Asanoa sp. WMMD1127: one gene and its partner. The protein of the gene in region 1 interacts with the protein of each later gene in a pairwise test. Links are inferred from orthologs where the notes say so. Each region holds a gene or a part of one and is shown in the gene's direction. Other genes may lie near its edges. The genes, in order: nth and aceE.

What was found.
Region 2: the proteins of nth (region 1) and aceE interact in binary tests that used the Escherichia coli proteins (3 or more experiments, as listed by UniProt). The link is inferred for Asanoa sp. WMMD1127 from one-to-one orthologs.

What each region holds. Positions count from the first base shown.
Region 1 is NZ_JARUBP010000001.1:2,289,834-2,303,752, forward strand. What follows is about bases 10,740-13,631. They hold nth (endonuclease III), read left to right. Parts: upstream 10,740-11,768; coding sequence 11,769-12,494; downstream 12,495-13,631. Other genes in these bases: O7635_RS11090 (TlpA disulfide reductase family protein), read left to right, coding at 12,491-13,138; O7635_RS11095 (CoA pyrophosphatase), read left to right, coding at 13,266-13,631. Outside these bases: O7635_RS11040 (acyl-CoA dehydrogenase), read right to left, coding at 1-1,065; O7635_RS11045 (biotin carboxylase N-terminal domain-containing protein), read right to left, coding at 1,095-3,119; O7635_RS11050 (carboxyl transferase domain-containing protein), read right to left, coding at 3,131-4,732; O7635_RS11055 (acyclic terpene utilization AtuA family protein), read right to left, coding at 4,812-6,479; O7635_RS11060 (TIGR03084 family metal-binding protein), read right to left, coding at 6,476-7,267; O7635_RS11065 (TetR family transcriptional regulator), read right to left, coding at 7,279-7,869; O7635_RS11070 (CapA family protein), read right to left, coding at 7,956-9,116; O7635_RS11075 (adenosylcobinamide amidohydrolase), read right to left, coding at 9,173-9,826; O7635_RS11080 (Crp/Fnr family transcriptional regulator), read left to right, coding at 9,976-10,653; more of O7635_RS11095, read left to right, coding at 13,632-13,919. UniProt on the Escherichia coli protein: DNA repair enzyme that has both DNA N-glycosylase activity and AP-lyase activity. The DNA N-glycosylase activity releases various damaged pyrimidines from DNA by cleaving the N-glycosidic bond, leaving an AP (apurinic/apyrimidinic) site.
Region 2 is NZ_JARUBP010000001.1:7,583,619-7,597,906, reverse strand. Bases 7,601-10,861 are described here. They hold aceE (pyruvate dehydrogenase (acetyl-transferring), homodimeric type), read left to right. Parts: upstream 7,601-7,916; coding sequence 7,917-10,661; downstream 10,662-10,861. Other genes in these bases: O7635_RS36225 (YjbQ family protein), read left to right, coding at 7,601-7,762. In the rest of the region: O7635_RS36285 (SigE family RNA polymerase sigma factor), read right to left, coding at 1-55; O7635_RS36280 (hypothetical protein), read left to right, coding at 110-814; O7635_RS36275 (gamma-glutamylcyclotransferase family protein), read left to right, coding at 804-1,334; O7635_RS36270 (GNAT family N-acetyltransferase), read right to left, coding at 1,345-1,878; O7635_RS36265 (hypothetical protein), read right to left, coding at 2,003-2,473; O7635_RS36260 (hypothetical protein), read left to right, coding at 2,454-3,059; O7635_RS36255 (transcriptional regulator), read left to right, coding at 3,056-3,367; O7635_RS36250 (hypothetical protein), read left to right, coding at 3,441-3,659; O7635_RS36240 (peroxiredoxin), read right to left, coding at 3,963-4,427; O7635_RS36235 (DUF3052 domain-containing protein), read right to left, coding at 4,431-4,865; O7635_RS36230 (thiamine pyrophosphate-dependent enzyme), read right to left, coding at 5,012-7,261; more of O7635_RS36225, read left to right, coding at 7,355-7,600; O7635_RS36210 (hypothetical protein), read right to left, coding at 12,741-13,604; O7635_RS36205 (hypothetical protein), read left to right, coding at 13,733-14,038. UniProt on the Escherichia coli protein: Component of the pyruvate dehydrogenase (PDH) complex, that catalyzes the overall conversion of pyruvate to acetyl-CoA and CO(2).

The sequences.
Region 1 (13,919 bases):
CAGCAGCGTGGCCACGCCGTACTCCGTGGTCATGCCGTTGCCGCCGTGCGCCTGGATCGCCGTGTCGACCGCGAGGGCGGCGGCGTCGGCGGTCGCGTATTTGGCCATGTTGGCCGCCACGCCCGCCTCCAGGTCGCGACCCGCGTCGTAGAGCGCGGCCGCCTTGTAGACCATCAGCCGGGCCAACTCGACCTGGATCGCGGCGTGCGCCAGCGGATGCGCGACACCCTGGTGGGTGCCGATCGGGCGACCCCACACGGACCGCGTGGCCGCATAGCGCGACGCCCGGTCGAGCGCGTAGCGGCCGGTGCCCGCGCTCATCGCGGCGACCGTGATCCGCTCCGGGTTGAGCCCCGCGAACAGCGCCGGCAGGCCCGCGTCAGCGCCGCCGCCGACCAGCGCGTCACCCGGCAGCCGCACGTCGTCGAGGTAGAGCAGCCACTGCGACTCCGGCGAGACGATCTCCATGTCCAGTTTGGACCTGGTCAGGCCCGGCGCGTCGGTCGGCATCAGGAACAGCGCGGGGACCAGCCGGCCCGATGCCGCGTCCTCGGTGCGGGCCACCACCATCACGTAGTCGGCGTGGTCGACGCCGGAGATGAAGCACTTGCGGCCGTTGAGCACCCAGCCGTCGCCGTCGCGGCGGGCCACGGTGCCGAGCCGGTGGAAGTTCGAGCCGGCCTCGGGTTCGGTGATGGCGAACGCGATGAGCACAGAACCGTCGGCGAGGCGCGGCAGGAACTCGGCCCGCTGCGCCTCCGTGCCGTGCTTGGCCAGGATCGTCGCCACGATCGCCGGCGAGACGACCAGCAGGAGCAGCGGCGAGCCGGTCGCCGAGAGCTCCTCGCAGACGATGGTCAGCTCGGTGATGCCGCCGCCACCGCCGCCGTACTCGGTCGGGATGCTGACGCCGAGGTAGCCGAGCTTGCCGGCCTCGGCCCACAGCTCGGTGGTGTGCTCGCCGGCCTTGGCCTTGCCGATGAAGTACTCGTGGCCGTAGCGGCGGCCGAGGGCCGACACGGCGTCGCGCAGGTCGCTCTGCTCGGGGGTGAGGTCGAAGTTCATGAGGGGTGGCCTCCGACTCGCTAGACGGGTTACTCGGGACTCAGGACCGCCAGCACGGCGCCGGTCTCCACCTGCGAGCCGGGACCGACCGGCAGCGAGGCGACATAACCGGCGGATGGCGCGTACACGGGGTGCTCGAGCTTCATGGCTTCGAGCGTCATCAACAGCTCGCCGGGGCGGACCCGCTGGCCCGGCACCACCATGACGCGGCTGACGTGCCCGGGCAGCGGCGCGACCAGCGAGCCCTCGGCCAGCTCGGCCGACGGCAGCGGGAACCGGGGCAGCTCCTGCAGCGCGACCGAGCCCTCGGGACTGTCGACGTAGGACACCTCGCCGACCCGGCGCACGGTGAACAGCAGCCGGATGCCGTTGACGTCGAGGGCGACCGCGTCCGGCTCGGCCGAGACCACCTGGGCCGGCGGGTGGTCGTCGGTGGCCGGCGGCTGGCCGAGCCCGCCGAGGTCCGGGTCGTCGGGGTCGACGGCGCGGACCCACCAGTTGACCAGGTCGCCGCTGCGGTCCAGCCGGTAGCCGACCTCGACCGGGCCGGCCGGGCCGTCGTACACCGTGGTCTGCGATCGGGACGGCACGTTGCGCCAGCCCGACGGGAGGGTGCCCAGCGCGGTGGCCTCGGTGCGGCGGCCGGCGGCGCCGGCCAGGGCGGCGGCGAGGCAGGACACCCGCACCGCGTCGACCGAGGAGAGCAGGGGAGCGAACACCTCGGGGTGCCGCTCCAGGAACGCCGTGTCGATGTCGGCGGACCGGAAGGACGGATGCCGCAGCGTACGCACGAGCAGGTCACGGTTGGTCGCCACGCCGTGGATCTCGGCGCGGGCGAGCGCGCCGGCCAGCAACCGGCCCGCGTCGGCCCGGGTCGGCGCCCACGCCATCAGCTTGCCCAGCATCGAGTCGTAGTGGACGCCGACGACCGAGCCGTCCCGCACCCCGGAGTCGAGCCGCAGACCGGGCGCCGCCAGGGGCTTGAACTCGCCGGCCACCTGCGGAATGTGCACGCGGTGCAGGGTGCCGGTGGAGGGCAGCCAGTTGGCGGCCGGGTCCTCGGCGCACAGCCGCACCTCGATCGCGTGCCCGCGCATCGGCGGCGGCGCGTTGAGCGGCAGCGGGTTGCCCTCGGCCACCACCAGCTGGAGCTGCACCAGGTCGAAGCCGGTGATCAGCTCGGTGACGCCGTGCTCGACCTGCAGCCGGGTGTTCATCTCGAGGAAGTAGAAGCCGCCGCCGACGGCGTCCACCAGGAACTCGACGGTTCCCGCGCCGACGTAGCCGACCGCACGGGCGGCGGTGACCGCGGCCGCGCAGAGCTGCTCGCGCAGCTGCGGCGTGACCACCGGCGACGGCGCCTCCTCCACGATCTTCTGATAGCGCCGCTGGATCGAGCACTCCCGCTCGCCGAACGGCACGACGGTGCCCTGGTTGTCGGCGAAGACCTGCACCTCGATGTGCCGGGCGCTCTCGACGTAGCGCTCCAGGAACACCGTGCCGTCGCCGAACGCCAGCGCCGCCTCGCGCCGGGCCGAGGCGATCGCGTCCGGCAGCGACTCGCGGTCGTGCACGATCCGCATGCCGCGCCCGCCGCCACCGGCGGACGCCTTGACCAGCACCGGGAACTCGGTCACCCGGTCGGGGTCGAACCAGGTCGGCAGCATCGGGATGCCGGCGTCGGCCAGCAGCTGCTTCGCCTCGATCTTGGAGCCCATCGTGGCGATCACCTTGGCCGGCGGCCCGACCCAGGTCAGCCCGCTGTCGGTGACCAGGGCGGCGAAGTCGGCGTTCTCCGACAGGAACCCGTAGCCCGGGTGGATCGCGTCCGCGCCGGTCTTGCGCGCGGCGCCGATCATCAGGTCGCCGCGCAGGTAGGTCGCGGTCGGCGCGTTGCCGGGCAGGTGGACGGCGTAGTCCGCCTCGGCCACGTGCGGCGAGTCGGCGTCGGCGTCGGAGTAGACGGCGACCGTCTCGATGCCGACCAGGCGGCACGAGGCGAAGATCCGGCGGGCGATCTCACCCCGGTTGGCCACCAGCAGTCTGCGGATCATGCGCGGAGACCTCACATCCGGAAGACGCCGAAGCCCTCGGCGCCCTTGATCGGGGCATTGTGGATGGCCGAAAGACACAGGCCGAGGACGGTACGGGTGTCGCGCGGATCGATGATGCCGTCGTCGTAGAGCCGGCCCGACAGGAACAGCGCCGTCGACTGGCTCTCGATCTGCTGCTCGACCATCATCCGCATCGCCTGGTCGGAGTCTTCGTCGTAGTGCTGGCCCTTGGCCTCGGCCGCCTGCCGCGCGACGATCGACAGCACGCCGGCGAGCTGGGTCGGGCCCATCACCGCGGACCTGGCGTTGGGCCACGTGAACAGGAACCGGGGCTCGTACGCCCGGCCGCACATGCCGTAGTTGCCGGCGCCGTAGGAGGCACCGAGGTTGACCGTGATGTGCGGGACCCGGGAGTTGGACACCGCGTTGATCATCAGGGCGCCGTGCTTGATGATGCCGCGCTGCTCGTATTCCGCGCCGACCATGTAGCCCGTCGTGTTCTGCAGGAAGAGCAGCGGGGTGTCGGTGGCGTTGGCGAGCTGGATGAACTGCGCGGCCTTCTGCGACTCCTCGGAGAACAGCACGCCGCGGGCGTTGGCCAGCACGCCGACCGGGTAGCCGTGCAGCTCGCCCCACCCGGTCACCAGCGCCGTGCCGTAGCCGGGCTTGAACTCGTCGAACTCGCTGCCGTCCAGCACCCGGACCAGCACCTCGCGGGGGTCGAACGGCGTGCGCTGGTCGGCGCTGGCGATCGCGAGCAGGTCCTCGACGTCGTATTTCGGCGCCATCGGGTTGGTGGTGCGTGGCCCCGGGCCCTGCTTGCGCCAGTTGAGCCGGCGCACCACCTGCCGGGCCAGCCGCAGGCCGTCGCGCTCGTCCTCGGCCAGGTAGTCGGCCAGCCCGCTGGTGCCGGCGTGCATCGCGGCCCCGCCGAGCGACTCGTCGTCGGTGATCTCGCCGGTGGCCATCCGGACCAGCGGCGGGCCGGCCAGGAACACCTTGGCCTGGTGCCGCACCATGATCGTGTAGTCGGACATGCCCGGCACGTAGGCGCCGCCGGCGGTGGCGTTGCCGAACACCACGGAGATGGTGGGGATGCCGGCCGCCGAGAGCCGGGTCAGGTCGCGGAAGATGCCGCCGCCGGGGATGAAGATCTCCGCCTGGGTCGGCAGGTCGGCCCCGCCGGACTCGACCAGGTTGACCAGCGGCAGCCGGTTGGCCAGCGCGATCTCGCCAGCCCGCTGCGTCTTCTTCAGGGCGTACGGGTTGATCGCGCCACCGCGTACCGTCGGGTCGTTGGCGACGATCACGCACTCGACACCCTCGACCACGCCGATGCCGCTGACCACGCTCGCGCCGACGGGGAAGTCGGTGCCCCACGCGGCGGTCGGTGACAGCTCCAGGAACGGCGCGTCCTGGTCGAGCAGCAGCTCGATCCGCTCGCGGGGCAGCAGCTTGCCGCGGGCGTGGTGACGGGTGACGTACTTGTCGCCGCCGCCGGCCCGCGCGTCGTCCAGCGCGTCCTCGTACTCGTGGAGCCGCTCCAGCATCGCCGAGCGGTTCTCCAGGTAGGACGGGTTGCGCGGGTCGACCGCGGTCTCCATGACAGTCACGCGCACCCCTCACAGACGTCCTTGGCCATTGCCACCTCCGTAACGAGCGGCTCGGCGGAGGCGACACGCATGTCGCACGTCACGCTGCCTCCAGCAGGTCGGCCGGCACCTCGGCGACCCGGGCCCGGAACAGCTCGCCGAGCGCCTTGGCCTGCGGGTCGAACCGGGTCGAGGCGGCCACGCCGGCGCCCAGCAGACCGCGGATCACGAAGTTGACCGCCCGCAGGTTGGGCAGCTCGTGGCGCTCGACGGTCAGCGGCGCCGTCTCCGGCAGCAGTTCCGTGAGCCGCTCGGTGGTCAGCCAGCCGAGCAGCCAGTCGGCGGCCGCGTCGGTGCGGGCCCAGACACCGAGGTTGGCGTCGCCGCCCTTGTCACCGGATCGGGCGCCGAGCAGCCGGCCGAGCTGGGTCTGCTTCGTCCTGTCGGCGGCCGGCTGCGTTGACTGCCGCTGCGCCGCGGCTTGGGGCGTGATCGTGCGGGCCGGCGGGCGGATCGTCACCCGTTTGCCGTCGGGGAGCACGGCCGTGTGGTTGACCGCGTCCTGCGGCGCCGTGTCGGCGGTGAACACCCCGAACGGGGTCGCGTCACCCGGCGGAGTGGTCAACGTGCAACCCGGATAGGACGCCAGCGCCAGCTCCACCGCGGCCGCCGAGAAGGCCCGCCCGGCCCGCTTGGGATCCTGATCCTTCAGGTGTACGTGCAGCAGGGCGCTGGCGGCCTCGGTGTCCACCGCGTCGGGGTGGTCGGTGCGGGCCAGCGTGAACTCGAGGCCCTCCTTGCCCACCGCGTCCTCGAGCTGACCACGGACCAGCGCCGCCTTGGCCTCGATGTCGAGCCCACAGAGGACGAACGTCATCGCGTTGCGGAAGCCGCCGAGGTTGGCCACGCCGACCTTGAGCGTCGGCGGCGGCGGCAGACCCTTCACCCCGCTGATCGCCACCCGGTCGGGGCCCTCGGCGTGCAGCCGGACCGTGTCGAGCCGCGTCACCACGTCGGGGCCGAGGTAGGCCGGGCTGTCGATCTCGTAGAGCAGCTGGGCGGTGACGGTCTCCACGGTGACGGCGCCGCCGGTGCCCGGGTGCTTGGTGATCCGGCTGGCGCCGTCCTCGGCGATCTCCGCGATCGGGAAACCCGGCCGCCGGGCGCCGTCGGGCAGCTCGGTGAAGAAGCTGAAGTTGCCGCCGGTCGCCTGCGCGCCGCACTCGATCACGTGGCCGGCCACGGTGGCGCCGGCGAGGGCGTCGAAGTCGTCGCGGGACCAGCCGTAGTGCGCCGCGGCCGGGCCGACCACCAGCGCGGCGTCGGTGACCCGGCCGGTGACCACGATGTCGGCCCCGGCGTCGAGGCAGGCGGCGATGCCGAACGCGCCGAGGTAGGCGTTGGCCGTCAGCGCGTCGGGGCGCAGGAGGGCGTCGCCTTCCACGTACGCGATGCGGGGTGTCAGACCTTGTTGTTCCGCCAGCTGCTCGATCGCCCTGGCCAGCCCGGCCGGGTGCAGGCCGCCGGCGTTGGTGACCAGCTTGACGCCCTTCTCGAGCGCGGTGCCGAGAGTGCCCTCGAGCTGGCGCAGGAACGTCTTGGCGTAGCCGAGCGCCGGGTCGCGGGCCCGGTCGCGGCCGAGGATCAGCATGGTCAGCTCGGCCAGGTAGTCGCCGGTCAGCACGTCGAGCTCGCCGCCGTCGAGCATCTCCTGCCACGCGCTGAAACGGTCGCCGTAGAAGCCGGACGCGTTGCCGATGCGGATCATGACGTGGCCGCCGTCGGCTCGCGCTTGACCCCGGGCGGCCCCGCGAACGCCTGGGCCACCGTCAGCCACTCGCTCGCGACCGGCCCGGTGGCGATCAACGCCAGGTCGGCCCGGTGGCGGCGCTGGGTGACCAGCAGGCAGAAGTCGAGCGCGGGGCCGGTCACCCGGTCGGTGGCGTGCTCGGGGCCGAAGGTCCACTCGGCGCCGTCGGGGGCCGTGAGCTCGACGCGGACCGGCTCGCTCGGCGCGGGTCGGCCGTGGGCGAGGAACGAGTGGCCGAGCGTGCGGAAGCCGAGGAACGCGATGTGCCGCAGCCGCTCGGTCGGGGTGCGGGTTAGCTCGAGCGCGTCCGCTATGTCGAGGCCGTGGGCCCACGTCTCCATCAGGCGGGCGGTGGCCATCGACTGCGGCGTGATCAGGTTGCCGAACCAGGGGATCCGCTTGCCCGGCGGCGCCTCGCGGAGGGCCGCGACGAGCTCGCGTTGCCCGGCCAGCCAGCGTTGCCGCAGCTCGTCGGGTGGCGCGAGGTATTCCTCGGCGCCGCGGTCCACGATCCGGTCCGGGTCGTCGGCCAGTGGCGCGAGCAGGGCGACGAACTGGGCGTCGTCGGTGGTGGCCAGCAGCGCGGCGCGGTCGGTCCAGGCCAGGTGGGCGATCTGGTGCGCGACCGTCCAACCCGGACTCGGCGTGGGCCGCGCCCAGTCCTTGGGTGGCCGGGCGGCGACCAGCGCGTCGAGCTCGGCGGTCTCGGCGTCGAGGTCGGTGAGCAGAGCGGCGAGCTCGACCACGGGGGCCTCCTTCAGTCGCGGATCACGGCGGCGAGGTGTCGCTTCCACTCGCGGAGCAGGGCGGCGCGGCGGCCCGCGTCGTCGGAGAGCAGGTTGGCCACGCCCAGACCGCGCATGAGGTCGAGGGTCGCCTGCACCGATTCGCGTACGCCGGGGCGGCGCTCGTCGGCGCCGAGCAGCTCGACGGTGAGGCGGTGCAGCTCGCGACCGACCTTGGCCTCGACCGGCACGAGGGCTCTTTGCAGTTCCAGGTCGGTGCGCGCGGCGACCCAGACCTCGAGGGCGGCGGCGTAGAGGGGGCCGGTGAAGGCGGCGGCGAGCATGTCGACGACGCGGTCGACCCGTTGCGCGCCGCGCGGCAGGCTCGCCGCCTCGGCGCGGATCTCGGCGGCGCGGCGGTCGGCGAGGTGCTCGACGGCGGCCATGACCAGCGTCGCCTTCGTCGGGTAGTGGTGGAGCTGCGCGCCGCGGGAGACGCCGGCGCGTTCGGCGATCACCGTGGTGGTGGTGCCGGCCCAGCCGAGGTCGACCAGGCTGTCGACGGCCGCGTCGAGCAGGCGCGCCTGGGTGGCTCGGCTGCGCTCCTGCTGCGGGGTCCGCACGTCTTGAGCATGGCGTGGGCGAAACAAACAGTCAAGCCTGCTTGTTTTTGAATTTTGTCTGTTTCGTGGCTCTCGTGGGACGCGGGTCAGGCAGGTGGGTTGATCTTGCCGTTGTCGTCGAACTCGGCGCCTGTCCTGGGGAAGTCCTGCTTGCTGAGCCCGCTGACCATGTCGAGACTGTCGCCGTCGGGGTCGGTGACCGGCTTGCCGGCGCTGTTCATGGCCGTGGAGACGAGCTCGCCGTCGACCCAGGTGCCGTCGGCGGTCAGCTCGACCTTGAGCACCGCGCCGAGGCCGAGCGGGCCGTTGCGGCTGAGGGTGCCGCCGCCACCGGCGAAGTTGCCCAGGCTGTAGGCGATCAGCCGGCCCTTGTAGAACTCCATCGCCCGCAGCACGTGCGGGCCGTGACCGACGATCAGGTCGGCGCCCGCGTCGATCATGCTGTGCGCGAACTTGATCGGGTCGCCCCGATTCTCGCCGAGGAACATCTCGGTGCCCGGCTTGACCCGGGTCTTGCCCGAGCCCTCGGCACCCATGTGCACCTGCACCACCACGAGGTCGGCCTGCCCGGCCGCCTTGGCGACGAGCTTCTTGCCGTCGGCGATGTCGATGAGGCTGTTGTTCCAGGGGTACGACGAGAAGCCCACGACGGCGACCTTGATGCCCTCGACGTCGGCGACGGTGATCTGGTCGACGGCGCCGGTGTGCTGCAGGCCGTATTTCTCCAGCGCCCGCTGCGTGTTCTCGTAGCCGTCGGCGCCGTAGTCGTTGCCATGGTTGTTGGCCTGGTTGAGCAGCTCGAAGCCGGCGTCCTTTAGGTGCTTGGCATAGCCCGGCGGGGCCCGGAACTGGTGGCAGCCGGTCGACTCCGGGCCGCACTTCGACCGGCCGGTGTCGTCGGTCAGCGGCTCCTCGAGGTTGCCCATCACCAGGTCGGCGGCGAGGTCTTTCTTGACGCCGTCGAAGAAGCCCTTGCCGCCGTTGGACGGCAGGCTGCCCGGCGCGTTGCCCATCACGATGTCACCGGTCGCCGAGAGCGAGATCGACTGCTCCTCGTCGGCGGTCTCCTCGGTCGCCTCCGCGCGCGGTTGGGGCGACTTGGTCGGGTGCACCCACACCCCGGCCTGGTCACCACCGCCACCGCGGGTCGCCGCGGCCACGCCCGCGACGCCGACGCCGAGCAGCGCCGCGGCGGCTATCGCGGCGACGACGGCGGCACGCTTGCGCGGGGTGGCGGGGGCATACACGCGGGGGACTTTATCGTTCCCGAGCGATTCTCGGGACCCTCCGACAGGAGGATGGGTCAGCGCTCCGACCAGGGGATCTTGGGCCGCGAGCCACCCTCACGGACCGCCCGGTGCGCGGCCCGGGCGAGCCGGCCACCCCACAGCGAAAGCGGCCCGCCGTACGGCTCCGCCGGCCCGTCCGCCGGGCACAGCACGGTGACGGCGTCGGTGGCGGTGCCCGTCGCGTGGAGGCCGAGCTCCCAGAGCGCCTGGGCCTTGGCTTCTGTGATCGTCGCGACAGCGTTGACCAGGGCGGCGTCGCTGAGCCGCTGCGGCAGGAAGGCCACGATGTTGATCGTTCCGGGCCGGTGCTGATGCGGGATCACGTGGTCGGCGGCGGCCATGATGGGCTTGCCGAGCCCGACCGTGGCCCAGACCTCAGCGTCCCCATCCACCGCGGCGACCCGTTGCGTCACGTCTACGCCCGTCAACAAACCGACACCGGCGCCGTCGAGGCCCAACTCGCCGGCCAGCGCGGCCAGGTGCTCGTGCGGATCATCGCGGGCGTACGACATGGGCACGGTCGCGTTGACCACCCAACCGCGGTCGCCGATCCCGCCGCCGAGCGGGGCCGAACTGATCGCCCGCATGAGTGCGGGTAAGCGCCAGACCAGCAGGGGGATACTTTCGCCCTCCTCCTGACGCGCGGTAAGAATGGGCTTGAACGGCACGCGCCGACGATAGGGCAGGTGGCAACCGGGTGGGTCGGCCCAGCGCATGGACTGATCACGATCCGGGGGTTGCCGGGCCGGTTCGCCGATGCGTACGCCTAGACTGACTGCGCGCGGTTTCCGCGCCATTCGTGGAACTGAGGTGCGCGATGGATGAGGTTCTGGCCCGTAGCGGCATCTTCCAGGGTGTAGACCCGGAGGCGGCCGAAGCGCTCGCCAAGGACATGGAGACCATCGAGGCCCGAAAGGGCGAGATCGTCTTCAACGAGGGCGAACCAGGCGACAGCCTTTACATCGTGCTGAGCGGCAAGATCAAGGTGGGTCGCCGCGCCGCCGACGGCCGCCAGAACCTGATCGCGGTGATGGGCCCGTCCGACATGGTCGGCGAGCTGTCGCTGTTCGACCCGGGCCCGCGCACCGCCACCGCCACGGCGGTGACCGACACCCGCCTGGCCCGCCTCCGCAAGCAGGCGCTGCGCCCGTGGCTCAACAACCGGCCGGAGATCGCCGAGCAGCTGCTGCGGGTCCTGGCGCGCCGCCTGCGGCGTACCAACGATGCTCTGGCCGACCTCATCTTCACCGACGTGCCGGGCCGCGTGGCCAAGAACCTCCTCCAGATGGCGGGCCGCTTCGGCACCCGCGACGGCGGCGTCCTGCGGGTCACCCACGACCTGACGCAGGAAGAGATCGCCCAGCTGGTCGGGGCGTCGCGAGAGACCGTGAACAAGGCCCTGGCCGATTTCGCTTCGCGCGGCTGGCTGCGGCTCGACGGCAAGTCGATCATCATCCTGGACCCGGAGCGGTTGGCTCGGCGGGCCCGGGTCTGAAGGCTTTCTCTTCTCGTCTGGTTGCTGTCTGGGGCTGTGGTGCGCGCGGACGGTCGCAAAGAGCACGCCCTGATTGTCGGCGCGCACAACATCTCCCCCCGCCCTGATTCAGTGCCTGGCGGGTCGACTGCGATGCCTGGGTCGCGGGCCACAGTCCATTGGTCGAGGTTCGCTCGCAGAGCGCAGGCCGGGTGGGCCTAGCGCGCTTCTAGCGGCCCAGTGCGGATATCGCGCTGCCGCGCGTGGGCGTTCGCTGTCGGCGGCGGGCCGCCGTCCTTCGGACCGCGCCGCGTGCCGCGCCGCGTGCCGCGTCGCGCGTGCCGCGTCCCCGCGCCGCCTGCGTCGCCCCGCTCCGTGCCGCGTCCCCGCGCCGCCTGCGTCGCCGCGCTCCGTGCCGCGTCCCCGCGCCGCCTGCGTCGCCGCGCTCCGTGCCGCGTCCCCGCGCCGCCTGCGTCGCCGCGCTCCGTGCCGCGTCCCCGCGCCGCCTGCGTCGCCGCGCTCCGTGCCGCGTCCCCGCGCCGCCTGCGTCGCCGCGCTCCGTGCCGCGTCCCCGCGCCGCCTGCGTCGCCGCGCTCCGTGCCGCGTCCCCGCGCCGCCTGCGTCGCCGCGCTCCGTGCCGCGTCCCCGCGCCGCCTGCGTCGCCCCGCCCCGTGCCAGCGGCGCACCTCGGCCGACTCCCGCTGGTCGGCGCGGCCGTCGTGCACCACCGCCCCCTGCTCGCGCCGCCCGTGCCCGCGCCGCCCATCGCTTCTGTGCATCGCCAGCCGTCGCGCCGCGGTGGGCATCGCCGCTTCGGGGTCGTCGCGCGCCGTTGAGCCGGCGCCGCCACCCGCACCCTCGCCGCGGCGGCACCCGCGGGGCCATCCCGCTACGGCGGCTCTGCATCGGCTCGTCTGCGCCGCCGGGTCTGTCATTGCCCTGTTCATCCGAGTGCCGCCGGCGGGTTTCCCGCGCCTCCGGCGTACCCCATGGTCGGGACGATTTGGGGTTGGTTTTCGGATCTTGTGGATGGCGGCGTGGGGTTGTCGGGGGTGCGGAATAGTCTTTGGCACGTGAGTAGGACAGCCGTGTTTGACGCGGAGACCGAGCTTGGGCGCAAGCGGCGGGCGCGCAGGATGGGGCGCATCCTGACCGAGACGCATCCGGATGCGCACTGTGAGCTGGATTTCAGCAATCCGCTCGAGCTCGCGGTGGCGACCATCCTGTCGGCGCAGGCCACTGACAAGAAGGTCAATGAGGTCACGCCCAAGGTGTTCGCGCAATATCCGACGGCGGCTGACTACGCCGGGGCCGACCGGGCGGAGCTCGAGGTGACGCTCAAGCCGACCGGGTTCTTCCGCAACAAGACCGACTCGTTGATGAAGCTCGGGCAGCAGCTGGTGGAGCGGTTCGACGGCCAGGTGCCGGGCAACCTGCCCGACCTGGTGAGCCTGCCGGGCATCGGGCGGAAGACCGCCAACGTCATTCTCGGCAACGCGTTCGGGGTGCCGGGCATCACCGTCGACACGCATTTTCAGCGGCTGGTGGGTCGATGGCGGTGGACCGCGGAGACCGACCCGGTCAAGATCGAGCACGCCATCGGCGGGATGTTCGAGAAGCGCGACTGGACCATGTTGTCGCACCGGGTGATCTTCCATGGTCGCCGGGTCTGTCATGCCCGCAAGCCGGCCTGTGGGGCGTGCACGTTGGCCAAGCTGTGCCCCGCCTACGGCACCGGGCCCACCGATCCGGTGCAGGCGGCCAAGCTGCTCAAGGGGCCTCGGGCCGCGCAGCTGGCCGAGGCCGTCGGGGTCGACCCGTCGGTCGTCCCGCAGCAGGCGTTCACGGCGGACGTGCCGTGAAGCGCTACCTACCCCTGATCATCCTGCTGGTCGTCGGGGTCCTCGCCGGGGTCGGCGTGCGGGCCTGCTCCAACCGGACCTCGTCGAACTCGCTGGCGGCGGACGGCACGGGCGAGCCGGCCGCGTCGGCGGGAGCGCCCGCGGCTCCGTTCGCCGATTGCCGGGCGTTGACCTCGGCGCCGCCGGAGGCCTCGGGCGCCGCCGCGGCCGCGGCCACCGACATCGCGCTACCCACCGCCGAGCTGTCCTGCTTCGGGGGTGGCAAACTGCGGCTCGCGGACGTACGCGGACCCGCCGTGATCAATCTCTGGGGCTCCTGGTGCCCGCCCTGTCGCGAGGAGCTGCCGTCGGTCAACGCCGTCGCGCAGCGCACGGCCGGCCTCGTGCACTTCCTCGGCGTCAACACCCGCGACAGCCGGTCCGACGGTGAGGCGATGACCAGCGAGTTCGGCCTGAGCTTCGCGAACGTCTTCGACCAGGGCGAGCAGGTACGCGTCGCCCTCAAGCAGCCCGGCCTGCCCGTCACGCTGTTCGTCGACTCGGCGGGCAAGGTGGTCCACCTCTACAACGGCACGGCGCTCGACGAAGCGCGCCTCGCCGACCTGGTCAAGCGGCAGCTAGGTGTGGCGGTCCCGGTTGGCTGAGGCACGGCGGAACGACATCTGGTTCAACGGGGGTGCGCCGACCAGTGGCTCGCGGCTGTTCCCTGGGGTCGACGCCGGCCTGCCCGACGGGGTGGGCGCCCGGCGGCGGCGCTCGGACGCCGGCGAGCTGGCGCTGCCGGACTGGTTCGCGCCGCTGCTGACCCGGCTGCACGGGGCGCGGGCGGAAGACTTCACCCGGATACCGACGCCGGATCGGGCCGGCCGGGACAGCGCCGTGCTGGTGCTGCTCGGCGAGGAGGACGACGGCGGGCCCGACATCCTGGTGCTGCAACGCGCGGCGACCTTGCGCAACCATGCCGGCCAGCCCGCCTTTCCCGGCGGCGTGGCCGACCCCGGTGACGCCGACCCCGCCGCCACGGCGCTGCGCGAGGCCGACGAGGAGGTCGGCCTCGACCCGAGCAGCGTGACCTTGCTGGCAGAGCTGCCGCGGCTGTGGATTCCGGCCAGCGACTTCCTGGTGACGCCGGTGCTCGCGTGGTGGCATCGCCCGCACCCGGTGGCGGCCCGGGACCCGGCCGAGGTGGCCCACGTGGCCCGGCTGCCCGTATCGGAGCTGGCCGACCCGGCCAACCGACTCCGGCTGCGCCATCCGAGCGGCTGGATCGGGCCGGCGTTCGAGGTGCGCGGGATGCTGGTCTGGGGATTCACGGCCGGGGTGCTGTCGACGCTTCTCGACATGGCCGGGTGGTCGCGGCCGTGGCCGCAGGATCGGATCGGCGACCTGCCGCCGTCGACTCCGCCGCCGGCAGCGTCGGCGGAT
Region 2 (14,288 bases), 5.3 Mb from region 1 along the record:
GCAACGGCGCCCACTGGTTCCGCACGAACTCCCGGAACCGCTCCTCGTCATCCACGCGGGGTAGACGCCGCGCGGGTGCCCCGAGGTTGAGTGCGAAATGCTGATCGTCATGCGGTACGTGTCTGCGGTCGCCCTCTACGGCCCCAAGCGGGACCCCCTCGCGACGCTGGTGTCCTCGCTGCAGGAGATCGTCGCCTCGTTCCTGGGTGACGCGTTCCGGCCGTACGTCCCCGAACAGGTCCACGGCACGCTGGTCGCGCTCAACGGCCCGGGCGGCGTCAACGACTACTTCCTCGAACACCGCGGCGAGCGGCGGCAGATGGACTACGCGGCGGCCCTCTCCCTCGTCGCGGCGGCGTTCCGCACGCCGTTGACGGTCCGGTTCGGTGCGGAGGGCACGTTCACCAGCCGCGGGCAGAGCCTGCGGGCGCGGTCCTTCTCGGTGCACGGCGGCAGCGTCAACCTGATCGGCTGGCCGCGGGAGGCGTTCGACGGCGAGGGGCGGCGGCTGGACGCGCTGCGGCGGGGAATGACGGCGGCCGGCGTGCTGCACCGCTACCACGCCACGCCGGCCGACGTCGACGACGACCTATACCTGGTGCTGGGCCACTGCCCCGACGCGGACCCGGCCGTGGTGGCGCGGGCCGTCGCGGCCGGCCGCGACCACCTGGCTGCCCGACCGGCCGAGGTCAGCATCACGGCCGCCGACGTGCGGGTGGTCGCGGCCGACACGCCCACGCTGCTGCCGGCGATCCGCTCGATCCCGCTGGCGGAGACGACACCCGACGACCTGGTCGCGCTCAATGGTGGCTGAGCACGCGGTCTTCGCGTACGGGTCGCTGAACCATCCGGCGGCCGCCTGGGCGCAGCTCGCCGGCTGGCGTCGGTCGTGGACGGTGTGCACGGACAACACGGATCTGAGCCGGGCCGTGGCCTATTACCGGCCTGGAACGCTCGAGCGCTTCGACGGTCAGATCCTGTTCCTCGGCATCGACCGCGCTCCCGGCTCGACGGTCCGGGGCCGGCTGCTGCCCGTCTCGCCGGACGAGCTGGCCGAGCTCGACGCCAGGGAAGGCAACTACGAGCGCGTCGACGTCACCGCGGGTCTGGACCTGCCGCACGGGCGTACGACCGTGTGGAGCTACGTGGGCAAGGCGTCGGCGGTGCGGGCCGCCCGCCGCGGCCTGGCGCGTGGCACGGCCGTCGTCTGGCGTGCCTACCTGGACCGCCTGCGCGAACTCTCCGTCGACGAGCCGCTGCCACCACACGTGCCGGTGGTCGACCTCGACCGCCGGCTGCACGGCGAGCGGACGGACCCGTACGGGAACGCATGAACAGCGGTCGTCAGGTCTCGGCCAGCTTCTCGAAGAGCTCCTTGGGCGTGCCGTAGTACCTCGTCGTGCGGCCGACGTGCGTCATGCCGAGCCGGCGGCAGACGGCCTGGGAGGCGGTGTTCGCCGGATTCGTGACCGCGATGACCCTCCTCAGGCCGCGGATGAACGCGTCGTCCATGACGGCCGCCGCCGCTTCGGTGGCGTAGCCGTGCCCCCAGGCGTCCGGATGCAGATGCCAGCCGATCTCGACGTCGGCCGTCCCGCCGGCCGATTCCCCGGCCGAGAGGGGGACCGGCTTGAGCAGGAGGTTGCCGACGACGCGGCCGTCAGCGGCGGTGGTGATGGCCCAGATCCCGTGGATCGGGTCGTCGACCGCGCGCCGGCGGGCGATGGACGCCAGCGCCTCCGCGCGGGTGGTCATGGTCGTGGGGTTGGGACCCAGGAAACGCACGACCTCCCAGCGGGACTCGAGATCGAGGAGGAAGTCGGCGTCCTCATCGCGCCAGGGCCGAAGCAGAAGGCGGTCGCTAGCCACGGTGCGCATACGACCGAATCTAAGCGGATGCCGCCCGCGCGCGCTGACCATGATCCCGTCTGCGTAACGGGTGCTGCTGGCCAGGCCACGCCACGAGCGGTGTTCGGTGGGGTGCCGGTCGAGGCGAGTTGCTTCAGTTGGATTCGATCCGGCTGGCGGCTCTGGGCCACGGGACGCTGGGGCATGCGGTCGCGTCGGTGGCGGTGCATCCGTTCTGTTCGCGGAGACTGCGCCATTGCTGGTGCGCGGCATAGATGCGGTTCAGGCCATCATGCTGGTCGCGCAGCTCGAGGAACTCGTCGAGCAGCACGAACAAGGTCTCCACTGCGCGGCCGTCAAGGTCGATGTCCATCTGGCGCACGTTCTTGGGGCCGACTGGTTCGGTGAGGTGGGCGACGATGCTCCACCAGACGTGGCTGTCAAGGCAGCCGGCCTGAGTGACCAGCCACGGTTGGAAGCCGACGAGCAAGCCCCGCGTGTTCGCCTCGTCGCAGCCGTCTACGAAGGACACGACGCTGGCGAAGTCCGGACGAATCAGCCACATCCCGGGACGCTCGCGGATGCTGGCGAACAACGTCCGGTAGTTGGCCACCGAGATCGTCACAGCCGGATTGTGCCAAGCAGCGCCGATCCCTGCGACCTCGAGCCATACGCGAAAGTCCACCCCGGTCGCTTCTGCCGCGTGCCCGGTGACGCTCGCCATTGACTTTCCGTCTTGGAAAGTGGTTGACTTTCCGTTATGGAAAACGATGCTGCGGAGCGGCTTGCGGCTTGCCGCTGTCGATGATGCCCGCGCTGCCGTTGCCGACCGGCTCGTTACGCCGTGGTGGTACCACCCGGCGCTGGGGATCCTGCTCGCCGGCTACGTGGTCGGCATCAGCTTCGGCAACAGCGGTGTCAAGATCGCCTCGGGCCTGCTGTTCGCCGCGGCCGTGGTCGCCCTCGGCAACCTCTACCGCCGGCGGACCGGCGTCTGGGTGTCCGGATTCCAGGCCGGTCGCGCCAGCCGGTGGGCGATCGCGCTCGGCGTGCTCATCGGCGCCGTCGTGCTCACCGCCTGGGCCATCGGCTCGTACACCCGACTGGATTGGCCGGTGTGGGTGCTTGCCGCCGTCGGGTTCGTCGGCACCGTCCTCATCGGCCGCAGGTTCGACAGCGCGTTGCGCGCCCAGCTGCGAGCGGCAGGATGACCGAACCGTTCGACGAGACCATCCACGCGCCGAACCGGCTGCGGATCTGCGCGTTCCTCGACGCCACCACCGAGGCGGAGTTCAGCGCGCTCCGCGACCTGCTCGGCGTCGCCGACTCCGTGCTGAGCAAGCACCTCAAGGTCCTGCAGGACGCCGGCCACGTCGAGATGACCAAACCCACCGGCCGCGGCAGAGTGCGGACCTGGGTCAGGCTCACCCCGACCGGCCGAACGGCGTACCGCAACCACGTGGCCGCCCTCCGCGCCCTGTTCGACTCTCCGATCACAGACGATCAACGCTCCGGGTGACAACGTCCGCCGCCCACACGCGCGCACCGCGCCCCACCAAACCGCAGGGGTGTTATGGGTGACCCGGTGAAGGATGCCAGCCGCGGTCGACGACTACGGCGACGTCACGCTGGTGCCACTTCCAGAGGAGTCATGGGACACCTCGGTTTCGCTGTGGCACGGCGACCGCTGGAGTTGCCTGGTCGACCTTTGGACCGAGCAGGAGGGCAGGAGCGACCTTGTTCTCGACGTCGATGTCTTCGAGCACGGGCCCGGCCACCGCTTCGTCGTCCAGCTCGTCTACGTTCCCTGAACGCGCCGGTTCCCGTGCGACGACGAGGCCGGCCGGGAGGTCAGACCCAACGGTCACGTTGGGACTGAGCTCGCGCCCGCACGCGCGAACCGCGCCCACCGCACCGTGGGGTCTCCGGGGGTCGCCCCCGGAACAGGAATGACAAATCCCCACCCAGACCCTGGCCGCGAAGCGGACAGGGTCTGGGCAGGGATTTGTGGGCGCGGCTGGGTTCGAACCAGCGACCCCTCGCTTGTAAGGCGAGTGCTCTTCCGCTGAGCTACGCGCCCCGGACCGGCCGAAGCTTACCCGAACGCCGCGCCGTCACGCGTCAGACAGGGAGGCGACCGCGGCCAGCCACGCGGACGTGTCGCGGGACTCGCCGGGGCCCAGATGCTCCGACCACCGCACGACGCCGGACCGGTCGATCAGGAACGTCCCACGGTCGGCGAAGCCGGCGGAGGGATTGAAGATCCCGTAATCGGACGCCACCCCGCCGTGGGGCCAGAAGTCGGCCAGCATGCGCAGCGACCACGACTCCCGCTCGAGCCAGATCTTGTGCGAGTAGACCGAGTCGACGCTGACCGTCAGCACCTCGACACCCGAGGAGGCGAACGCGGGCAGCGCCGCGTTCAGCGCCGCCATCTCGCCGCCGCAGGTGCCGCTGAAGGCCAGCGGATAAAAGACCAGCAGGACCGCACGGGACCCGCGGTACGACGAGAGTCGTACCTCCTGGTTGTTCTGGTCCTTGAGGGTGAAGTCCGGCGCCGGCGTGCCGACAGGAAGCATCGGCTACTTCTTGCGGGCGCCGCGCGGCACCACGAGGCGGGCGGCGCTCCAGTCCTTGCCGGCGTTGACCGTCGACGTCTGCTGCAGCCCGGCGGTCGGGGCCAGCTCGGTGATCTCGCTCGGCTCGACGTGCCCCTCGCGGCCGGCCTTGGGCGTCAGCAGCCAGACGACGCCGTTGCCGGCCAACGGGCCGAGTGCGTCGACGAGCATCTCGAAGAGGTCGCCGTCGCCGTCGCGGTACCAGAGCAGCACCGCGTCGACCACCTCGTCGGTGTCTTCGTCGACCAACTCACCGGAGCGGTCGGTCAGGGCGTCGCGGAGATCCTGGTCGACGTCGTCGTCGTACCCCATCTCCATGACGACCATCCCCGGCTCGATGCCGAACCGGTCCGCCAGGCTGCGTACGCCGTCGGCGGCCTGACCTGCGGTCGCGCTCACTGTTGCGTGCCTCCCTCGTTCGTTGCAGTTCCCGCAAAGTCCACACAGTCGGCGGCTCGCGCGCAAGTGGCACACCGACGGATCCCGGCTCGATTTTCCGGCGAGCGGCAACCGTCGGCGGAGACTTCACGGGTCCCCCGGGAAACTTACCTTGCGAGGAGGGCCCGAGCACCCTGAGTGATCGCATCCTCTGCCACCAGGACTTCTCTGGCCGCGGGACCGAGCGGGACGAAGGAGTCGACGGACGCGATCCGGCTGACAGACCCGACATATCCGGCGTCTACGAGGGCCGCCAGCACCCCTTCGCCGACCCCGCCGGAGCGTCGTGTCTCGTCCACGACAAGTACGCGACCCGTGGCCGACGACTCGCGGATCACGTCGGCGACCGGCAACGGGGCGAGCCAGCGCAGGTCGACCACGCGGGCGCCGATGCCCTCCTCGACGAGGCGGGCGGCGACCCGCAGCGACATCCGTACGCCGTTGCCGAACGTGATGATCGTCAGGTCCTCGGCGGAGCCCACCTGGTAGACCCGGGCCCGCCCGATCGGCACGTGCGCGTCACCCCACGACGCGGGCCCGAGGTAGGGCGCGAGCCACTCGTTGTCGCCCTCCTCGTAGAGGTCGCGGGTGTGGTAGAGCGCGATCGGCTCGAGGAACACGCAGACGCTGCCGTCGACGGCGGCCGAGGCCAGGCAGGTGCGCAGCAGCGGCGCGGCGTCGTCGGCCCGGGCGGGCACCGCCACCACCAGGCCCGGGATGTCGCGCAGCACGGCCACCGAGTTGTCGTTGTGGAAGTGCCCCCCGAACCCCTCCTGGTACGCGAGCCCGGCCACCCGCACGACCATGGGGTTCCGGAAGGCCCCGCCGGAGAAGTACTGCATGGTGGCCGCCTCGCCGCGCAGCTGGTCCTCGGCGTTGTGCAGGTAGGCGAGGTATTGGATCTCCGGCACCGGCAGCATCCCGGCCAGGCCCGCGCCGAGCCCGAGGCCGAGGATCGACGTCTCGTCGAGCAGCGTGTCGAAGACCCGGGTCGCCCCGAAGCGCTCGCGCAGGCCCTTGGTCACGCCGTAGACGCCCCCCTTGAGCGCCACGTCCTCGCCGAACACCGCCATCTTCGGGTTGGCCAGCAGGCCGTCGGCGAGCGCGGCGTTGATCGTCTGGGCCAGGGTGAACGGGCCGGCGTCCTCGGGGAGCCGCCCGCCGAAGGCGGTCGAGCGGTCCGCCGCGGATACGACCGACAAGTCGGACACGGCCCGGGCCACCCGCGCCGCCCGCCGGGGCGCCAGCGTGGCGACGATCTCGGCGGGACTGGTCAGCTTGGGCTCGCCCAGCACCTCCTCGGCGACCTTGCGGACCTGCCAGCCCACCTCGTCGTAGCGGGCCAGGATCTCCTCCGGCGTGGCCAGCCCGGTGTCGACCAGCAGCCGGGCGGTGGCGACGACGGGATCGTGGGCCAGGTCGCGCTCGAGGTCGGCGGCCGGCCGGTAGGCGACCTCCGCGTCGGCGCCGGCGTGGCCCATGAACCGCACGGTCGACAGGTGCAGCACGGCCGGCTTGCGCGCCCGGCGCACGTGGGCGGTCGCCTCGACCGCGGCCGCGTAAGCGCCAGCCGGGTCGTCGCCCGTCGCCGCGAAATAGCGCAGGCCCGGCCGGGCCCGCAACGTCGACTCGACCCAGCCCTGCGGCGACTTCACGCTGATCCCGATGCCGTTGTCCTCGCAGACGAACAGCAGCGGCAGCCGCAGGCCGGTGTGGGTGATCCAGCCGGCGGTGTTGAACGCGGCCGTGGCGGTGGCGTGGTTGACCGACGCGTCGCCGAACGAGCAGACCACGATCGCGTCGGCCGGCCAGGGCGTACCGGAGTCGCCGTTGCCGTTGACCTTGCGCAGGCGCTCGATCGCGAACGCCGTGCCGACCGCGCGGGGCAGGTGGGACGCGATCGTCGAGGTGGTCGGCACCACCTGGAGCGCGGCGTTGCCGAACACCTTGTGCCGGCCCCCGGCGATCTGCTCGCTGGCCGACGCGACCACGCCCCGCAGCACGTCACGGGCGGTCTCGGCGACGGGGTCGGCGACGCCGGCCTGGCTCACCCGGGCCGCGTAGAACCCGCCCGACCGGTAGTGCAGGAACGCCGGGTCGGTGGGCCGCAGCGCGGCGGCGACCGCGGCGTTGCTCTCGTGCCCCGCCGACCCGATCGTGTAGTAGCCCTCGCCGAAGCTGCGCAGCCAGCGGGCCGCCAGGTCGAGGTGGCGGCTGGTCAGCTGGGCGTCGAAGAGGGCCCGCGCCAGCTCGCCGGTCATCCCCTCGGGGAGCTCGGCGGCGCCGGGTGCCAGCGCGCCGACCGCCGTCCGGAACCGTTCGTCGAGATCTTGCGGCGTGGTCACGCCGAAAAGCATTACCGACGCGGGCCACCCACGGCCAGTCACCTGCCACATCGGTCCCACGGGACCCACCCGCGCGCGACCGTGGTGATCCCTAGACTTGGCGGGATGCGGAGTGAGGTGATCACGGTCGAGACGGGCCGCCGGCCCACGGTGCGCGACGTGACGGCGGAGGCCCAGCAGTTCGTCTCGGGCGAGGGCGACGGTCTGCTGCACGTGTTCGTGCCGCACGCCACCGCCGGCATCGCGATCATCGAGAGCGGCTCGGGCTCCGACGACCCTGACCTGATGACCGCGATCGACGGTTTCCTGCCGGCCGACGACCGCTGGCGGCACCGGCACGGCTCGCCGGGACACGGGCGCGACCACGTCCTGCCGGCCTTCGTCGCGCCGTACGCCTCGATCCCTGTCCTGCGTGGCCGGCTCGCCCTCGGCACCTGGCAGTCCATCTGCCTGGTCGACACCAACGGCGACAACGCCGTACGACAGGTCCGGTTTTCGTTCCTTCCGGGGTGAGTTACCGGTTGGTATGTGTGTCGCGTGTCGCGTCTGGCAGTACGTGACGTGACGCCCGGGTGAGAAAAGGGGCAGGATGGCGTTGGAGACGAATCCCACACCCGGGACACTTGGCTCCGAAATGTCAGTCGTCCCCACAATCTGAGGAATGCCTGTGGCTACGGAACGCAAGCGCCCGGTGATCAGTGACGGCCTGCCGAGCCAGCTTCCGGACGTCGACCCCGAGGAAACCGCCGAATGGGTCGAGTCGCTCGACGGAGTCATCGACGCGGGTGGCGCCAAGCGCGCCCGCTATGTGATGTTGCGGTTGCTGGAGCGGGCGCGCGAGCGCAACGTCGGCGTCCCACCGCTGACCACCACCGACTACATCAACACGATTCCGCCGGAGCGTGAGCCCTGGTTCCCGGGCGACGAGTTCGTCGAGCGGCGGATCCGCGCCTACATCCGCTGGAACGCCGCGATGCTGGTGCACCGCGCCCAGCGCCCCGAGATCGGCGTCGGCGGCCACATCTCGACCTACGCCAGCGCCGCGGCGCTCTACGAGGTCGGCTTCAACCACTTCTTCCGGGGCAAGAGCCACCCGGGCGGTGGGGACCACATCTTCTACCAGGGCCACGCGTCGCCCGGCATGTACGCGCGCGCGTTCCTCGAGGGTCGCCTGTCCGAGGAGCGGCTCGACGGCTTCCGTCAGGAGCTGTCCCACGCCGGGCTCGGTGGCGGCCTGCCGTCCTACCCGCACCCGCGGCTCATGCCGGACTTCTGGGAGTTCCCGACGGTCTCGATGGGCCTCGGCGGGCTCAACGCGATCTACCAGGCCCGGTTCAACCGCTACCTGCAGCACCGGGGCATCAAGGACACCTCCGACCAGCACGTATGGGCGTTCCTGGGCGACGGCGAGATGGACGAGCCCGAGTCGCTCGGCGCGATCGGCGTCGCGGCCCGCGAGGAGCTCGACAACCTGACCTTCGTGATCAACTGCAACCTGCAGCGGCTCGACGGCCCGGTGCGCGGCAACGGCAAGGTCATCCAGGAGCTGGAGGCGTTCTTCCGCGGCGCCGGCTGGAACGTGATCAAGGTCGTCTGGGGCCGCGAGTGGGACCCGCTGCTCGCCGCCGACGCCGACGGCGCGCTGGTCAACCTCATGAACAGCACCCCGGACGGCGACTACCAGACCTACAAGGCGGAGTCCGGCGCGTACGTCCGTGAGCACTTCTTCGGCCGCGACGCGCGTACCCGCAAGATGGTCGAAGGCATGTCCGACGACGAGATCTGGAACCTCAAGCGCGGCGGGCACGACTACCGCAAGATCTACGCGGCGTACAAGGCGGCCACCGAGCACACCGGCCAGCCGACGGTCATCCTCGCCAAGACGATCAAGGGCTGGACGCTCGGCTCGTCGTTCGAGGGCCGCAACGCCACGCACCAGATGAAGAAGCTGACGCTGGACGACCTCAAGACGTTCCGCGACCGGCTCTACCTCGACGTCTCCGACCAGCAGCTCGAGGAGAACCCCTACCTCCCGCCGTACGTCCAGCCGAAGAAGGAGGAGCTCGAATACCTCCACGAGCGGCGGCGCGCGCTCGGCGGCTACCTGCCGTCGCGCAACACCAAGGTGATCCCGCTGCAGATCCCGGGCAGCGAGCGCTTCGCCGACGTCAAGCGCGGGTCGGGCAAGCAGAAGGTCGCCACCACCATGGCCTTCGTACGCCTCCTCAAGGACGTCATGAAGGACCGCGAGTTCGGCAAGCGCTGGGTGCCGATCATCCCGGACGAGGCGCGCACCTTCGGCATGGACTCGCTGTTCCCGACGCAGAAGATCTACTCGCCGCACGGGCAGAACTACACGCCGGTCGACCGGGAGCTGTTCCTGTCCTACAAGGAGGCCACCGGCGGCCAGATCCTGCACGAGGGCATCAACGAGGCCGGCTCGGTCGCGTCGTTCACCGCCGCGGGCAGCTCCTACGCCACCCACGGCGAGCCGATGATCCCGCTCTACATCTTCTACTCGATGTTCGGCTTCCAGCGCACCGGCGACGGCTTCTGGGCGGCCGCGGACCAGATGACCCGCGGCTTCGTCCTGGGCGCCACCGCGGGCCGCACCACCCTGAACGGTGAGGGCCTCCAGCACGAGGACGGCCACTCCCACCTGATCGCCGCCACCAACCCGGCGGTCGTGGCGTGGGACCCGGCCTTCGCGTTCGAGATCGCGCACATCGTCGAACGCGGCCTGCACCGGATGTACGGCGAGGAGCAGGAGAACGTCTTCTACTACCTGACCGTGTACAACGAGCCGATCCTGCAGCCGGCCGAGCCGGTCGACCTCGACGTCGAGGGCCTGCTCCGCGGCATGTACCGCTACTCGCCGGCGCCGACCGTCGAAGGTGGCGGCATCAAGGCCAACATCCTGGCCTCGGGTACGGGCATGCAGTGGGCGCTCAAGGCCCAGCAGCTGCTCGCGCAGGACTGGGGCGTCGCGGCCGACGTGTGGTCGGTGACGTCCTGGACCGAGCTGCGCCGCGACGCGGTGCAGGCCGAGGAATACAACCTGCTGCACCCGGGCGCGGAGCCGCGGGTGCCCTATGTGCGCCGCAAGCTGGCGGGCGCCGAGGGGCCAGTGGTCGCGGTCAGCGACTTCATGCGGGCGGTTCCTGACCTGATTTCGCGCTGGGTGCCGGGGGATTGGACGTCGCTGGGCACGGACGGCTTCGGCCTGTCGGACACCCGGCACGCGCTGCGCCGCCACTTCCACGTGGACGCGGAATCGGTCGCGGTGGCGACGCTGCGGCAGCTCGCGGTTCGTGGGGAGATCGCCCCTGCGGTCCCGGTGGAAGCGGCCCGCAAGTACGCGATCGACGACGTCAACGCCGCCCCGGTGGGCGAAACCGGCGGCGACTCGTAGGTCGTCAAGGCTGTCGAGAGAGGAGGGTCGCGGCTCGGTCGAGCCGTGGCCCTCCTCCGTTTCGACGCTACAAAGGACACGGACCGTTCGGCTATGGCTGGAAGCCCTCCGGCAACAACCGCGCCAACCGTCGAACGGCGCGGTACTGAAGCGCCTTCACCGAGCCTTCGTTACGGCCCATCGCCTGTGCCGTCTCGGCAACCGAGAAGCCCTGCAAGAAGCGCAGCACAATCACTTCCTGCATCTCAGGGGGGAGCTGTTTCACTGCGGTGAGCAGGGTGACGTTCGTGATGTGATCGACAACCGTGTCCTCGGGACGGCCTTCGGGGCTGTCGTCCTGCCGGCCGGTGCCGAGCGCCTCTCCGGTGATCGCCTCCAGCCGGTACCGGCCGGATTTGAAATGATCAGCTACGAGGTTACGAGCGATCGTCACCAGCCAGGCTCCAAGGTCACGCGACCCCCAGCTGAAGCTGTGGATGCGCTTATGGGCCCGAAGAAATGTGTCCGACGTCAGATCTTCGGCCAGAAGCTGATTCCCGACCCTGAAATAGATGAAGCGGAACACCGTGTCGAAGTACCGGTCGTAGATCTGGCCGAACGCATCCGAATCACCTGCCTGAGCCCGTTCCACCAGCGTGCCGACCTCGTCCGAGCGGCTCGGCGCCGCCCCGGGCGAGTCCTGGCCAGCGTCAGGCTGTTTCCCGGGAGTTGGAGGTGGCTGCCAGTTAGGCCCGTGCAAGAGGCGCTGCCCAGCCAGCTCGAAGGACGAGTAGCCGCCACCTCGATCCTGCCGAGTCTTCGGCAGCACCCGAGTGGCCAGGCCACCCGACGTCTCCGAACCGGATTGATCGTCGCAGATGCGAAGCTGCTGTCGAAGAACCAGAGTTGCCGGGTGGTCGTCGCCGAGCGCGTTTGAGCACGCCTCGATCGCGCTGGACAGGGCGTTCGTCGCGCGATCCAGCAGAGCTGGCGACGCTGTCTGTAGCGCCAGTTCCACCCGTGCGCAAGCGAGGTTGGCCTGGCTCGTGAGCGTCTGTGCGTGAGTTGGGCCCAAGATGGCCGCCTGCCGTGCGGCCAAGTGGTCCAACTCGCGTATCGCCTGCTCGAAAGAGGATAAGGAGGTCTCGGTGCGCGCTCGCTCGAGGTCTGCTATCAACGCGTTTGCGGCGAGCGCCAGCGTCTTCGGATGGCTGTCGCCCAGCGAAATGCGCACATTTTCCGCGATGTCCCTAAGCCGATTCGCCGCAGCGGCGACGTTCCCGGCGTCGCTGTGACGCGCGACCTCGAATCCCGCAACCGCCGCGTTGGCGTGGACCACCAGGGCGCGGGTGTCGTCCGCGTCGTAAGTCGAACCGATCAACTGCCCAAGCGACTCGAGGGTGTCGGCGCACCTACGCATCAGCTCGGGATCACCGTTCAGCCGCCCCGCTTCGAGCCCCAGCCGCGCTACTTCAGCCGCCGTGACCGCGTCCGTCGGCGGTCCGGCGCCGGCCTGCCGGCCGGTCGAACCGACGATCTCCTCGAGCGCGCGACTTACGCCCCGGCCGTCGATCTCATTTGCTGCAAGGCCACCCCGCGAGATCCACTCCTGTGTCCGGACCGCGGTCGCGGTCGCGTCGCGTGGCAAGAGTCGATCGCAGCGGTCGAGCCATTTGGCTGTGGCCGACGGGTCGCCCATCAGCTGGTACGCCGTGACCAGGTTGACCGTGATGGGACCTAGCACGTCGGCCCCGCAGATGCTGGCCTCGAGAAAGGCGTCCTCGAGAATTTCCGCGCCCTCCCGCGGCCGACCGTCGCGGATCGCCAGCATCGCACGCAGATTGTTGGCTTCAGCTCCCACCGCCAGTCCAGCTGCGATCTCGGCCACCCGTAGCAGGAGGGATGCCGCTCCGGGCTGTAGACCAGATCGGTCAAGGAGAACGGCGAGATATCTGATGCGTGGCCAGTCACGCGTCGCCACCGAGCGGTCGAGCTCGTCGACGAGACGCGACACCTGCTGAACGACCGCCTGCTCCTCGTTCGTCGATGCTCCGAGAACTAGCCCTTCGGCGGCGCCGAGCAGATCACCTGATATCCGACTCATCTCATCGCGCTATCGATGACGTTGTTGGCGACCCGGAGCCTCAGCAGCGACAACTCCCCGTCGTCGTAGATGCCGCGGGCCGCCCAGTCGTCAAGCGCCCTCAGCAGAATGTCAGCCTCTTGAACTGCCTTTGTGGCGCGACTGGAAGTCACGACGTTGGCGGCGTCCGTCGGCGCGTCGTCCTGGTTCGGCTTGGTGAGCACGGACAAGAGATGGCCGACGTCGAAATGGTCGAAACAGGAGAGTGCCTGCGCGAGGGTTCCAGCGAACAGCACATTAGAGGCCGTTCGCGCCTGGCGAGGCCCAGTCTCACGGCGCCAAACCTGCTCGAGCAACAGACCGGCCAACGTGGGTCGCGCGTCGGTAACAACGCGCTCGACAGGCGCTCCGGAGTAGCCGGAGAAATCACCGAGGTCAAGCCGGGAGACCAGCTGGAGAGCGCGCATCACCTCGCCCTCCTCGCACTGGTAGGCGATGTCCACAGCTTCCACCGAGCCGGTCAGGGCGGGCTCGCCGACATCGGGGCGGTAAGGCGAACACCAATCTTCACGTGGGCGGCAACGGCCGGCCGGCGGCGGTCGCACCCGGCCGGGCCGGTCATCGACGAGTTCGATCAACGCTACGTCGAAGCGGCTGGTTCGCTGAGCGATGCGTCCCTGGAGGCGGACTCCGCTGTGCACGATCTCAACCGTGGTTTGATCGCGCGGCAGGGGATGAAGAACGTGGGCGGCCGTCAGCAGGAACCGGGCTGTCACGAAGAAGGCGGCGCCCAGTGTTTTCTCTTCGTTGCGAAGCTGGACAACGTACTCGTCGTCCTGGCCCCACGCTTCCTGATCCGCCGGAGCCTGGCTATTGCTCATCGCGTTCACGATATGCCGGTGAGGCTGACTTACTTATCGCCTGTCCGGATGGTTTCCTGCCGTGACAAGATCATTGATTGGTGTCATGGTGGACGGTCCAACACGGTGCGGCTTGAGGTGAAGCTGGAATGACTGTCGAGAAACTGCTTGTGGAGACCGTCGAGATCGCCGCGAGCGGGCGGCAGATAGGCCCTTACCGCCGCGGCACGACCCCGATCGAAGCGCGCCGTGGCGAGTTGCGAGCCGCGCTCCTGGAAATCGTGAACATCGCGCAAGACGCCGCCAACGCCACCGCCGAGTCGCCATCGTGGCAGGTGGAGTCCCTAGAAGCGACGTTCGGCATCAGTGTGCTCAGCTCCGGCGGGGTCCTCATCGGCGCCGCTGACGGAGACGGAGCGATCAGTATCAAGCTGGCCCTCAAACGCAGCAGCTGACGGCTCCTCCGTCCGGCGATCGGTCATGGGGTGCCTCCGCATCCCGAGCTCGGCGCGAGCGGCCTGGCGGAATGCCGCCTCAGCGGCGCGGCACGCGTCGTCGACCTCGGACCATCTACGTCCGTCTCGTGACCAAAGGGCCTGCGCCGCGGTATGCAAGCGCGTCAACGCCTGGTCAGTGGATCGTCTTCGAGTCAGCAGTGCGGCGCGAGAAAAGGCCGCCAGCAGTTTCAGGCCTGCTCGTTCCTCT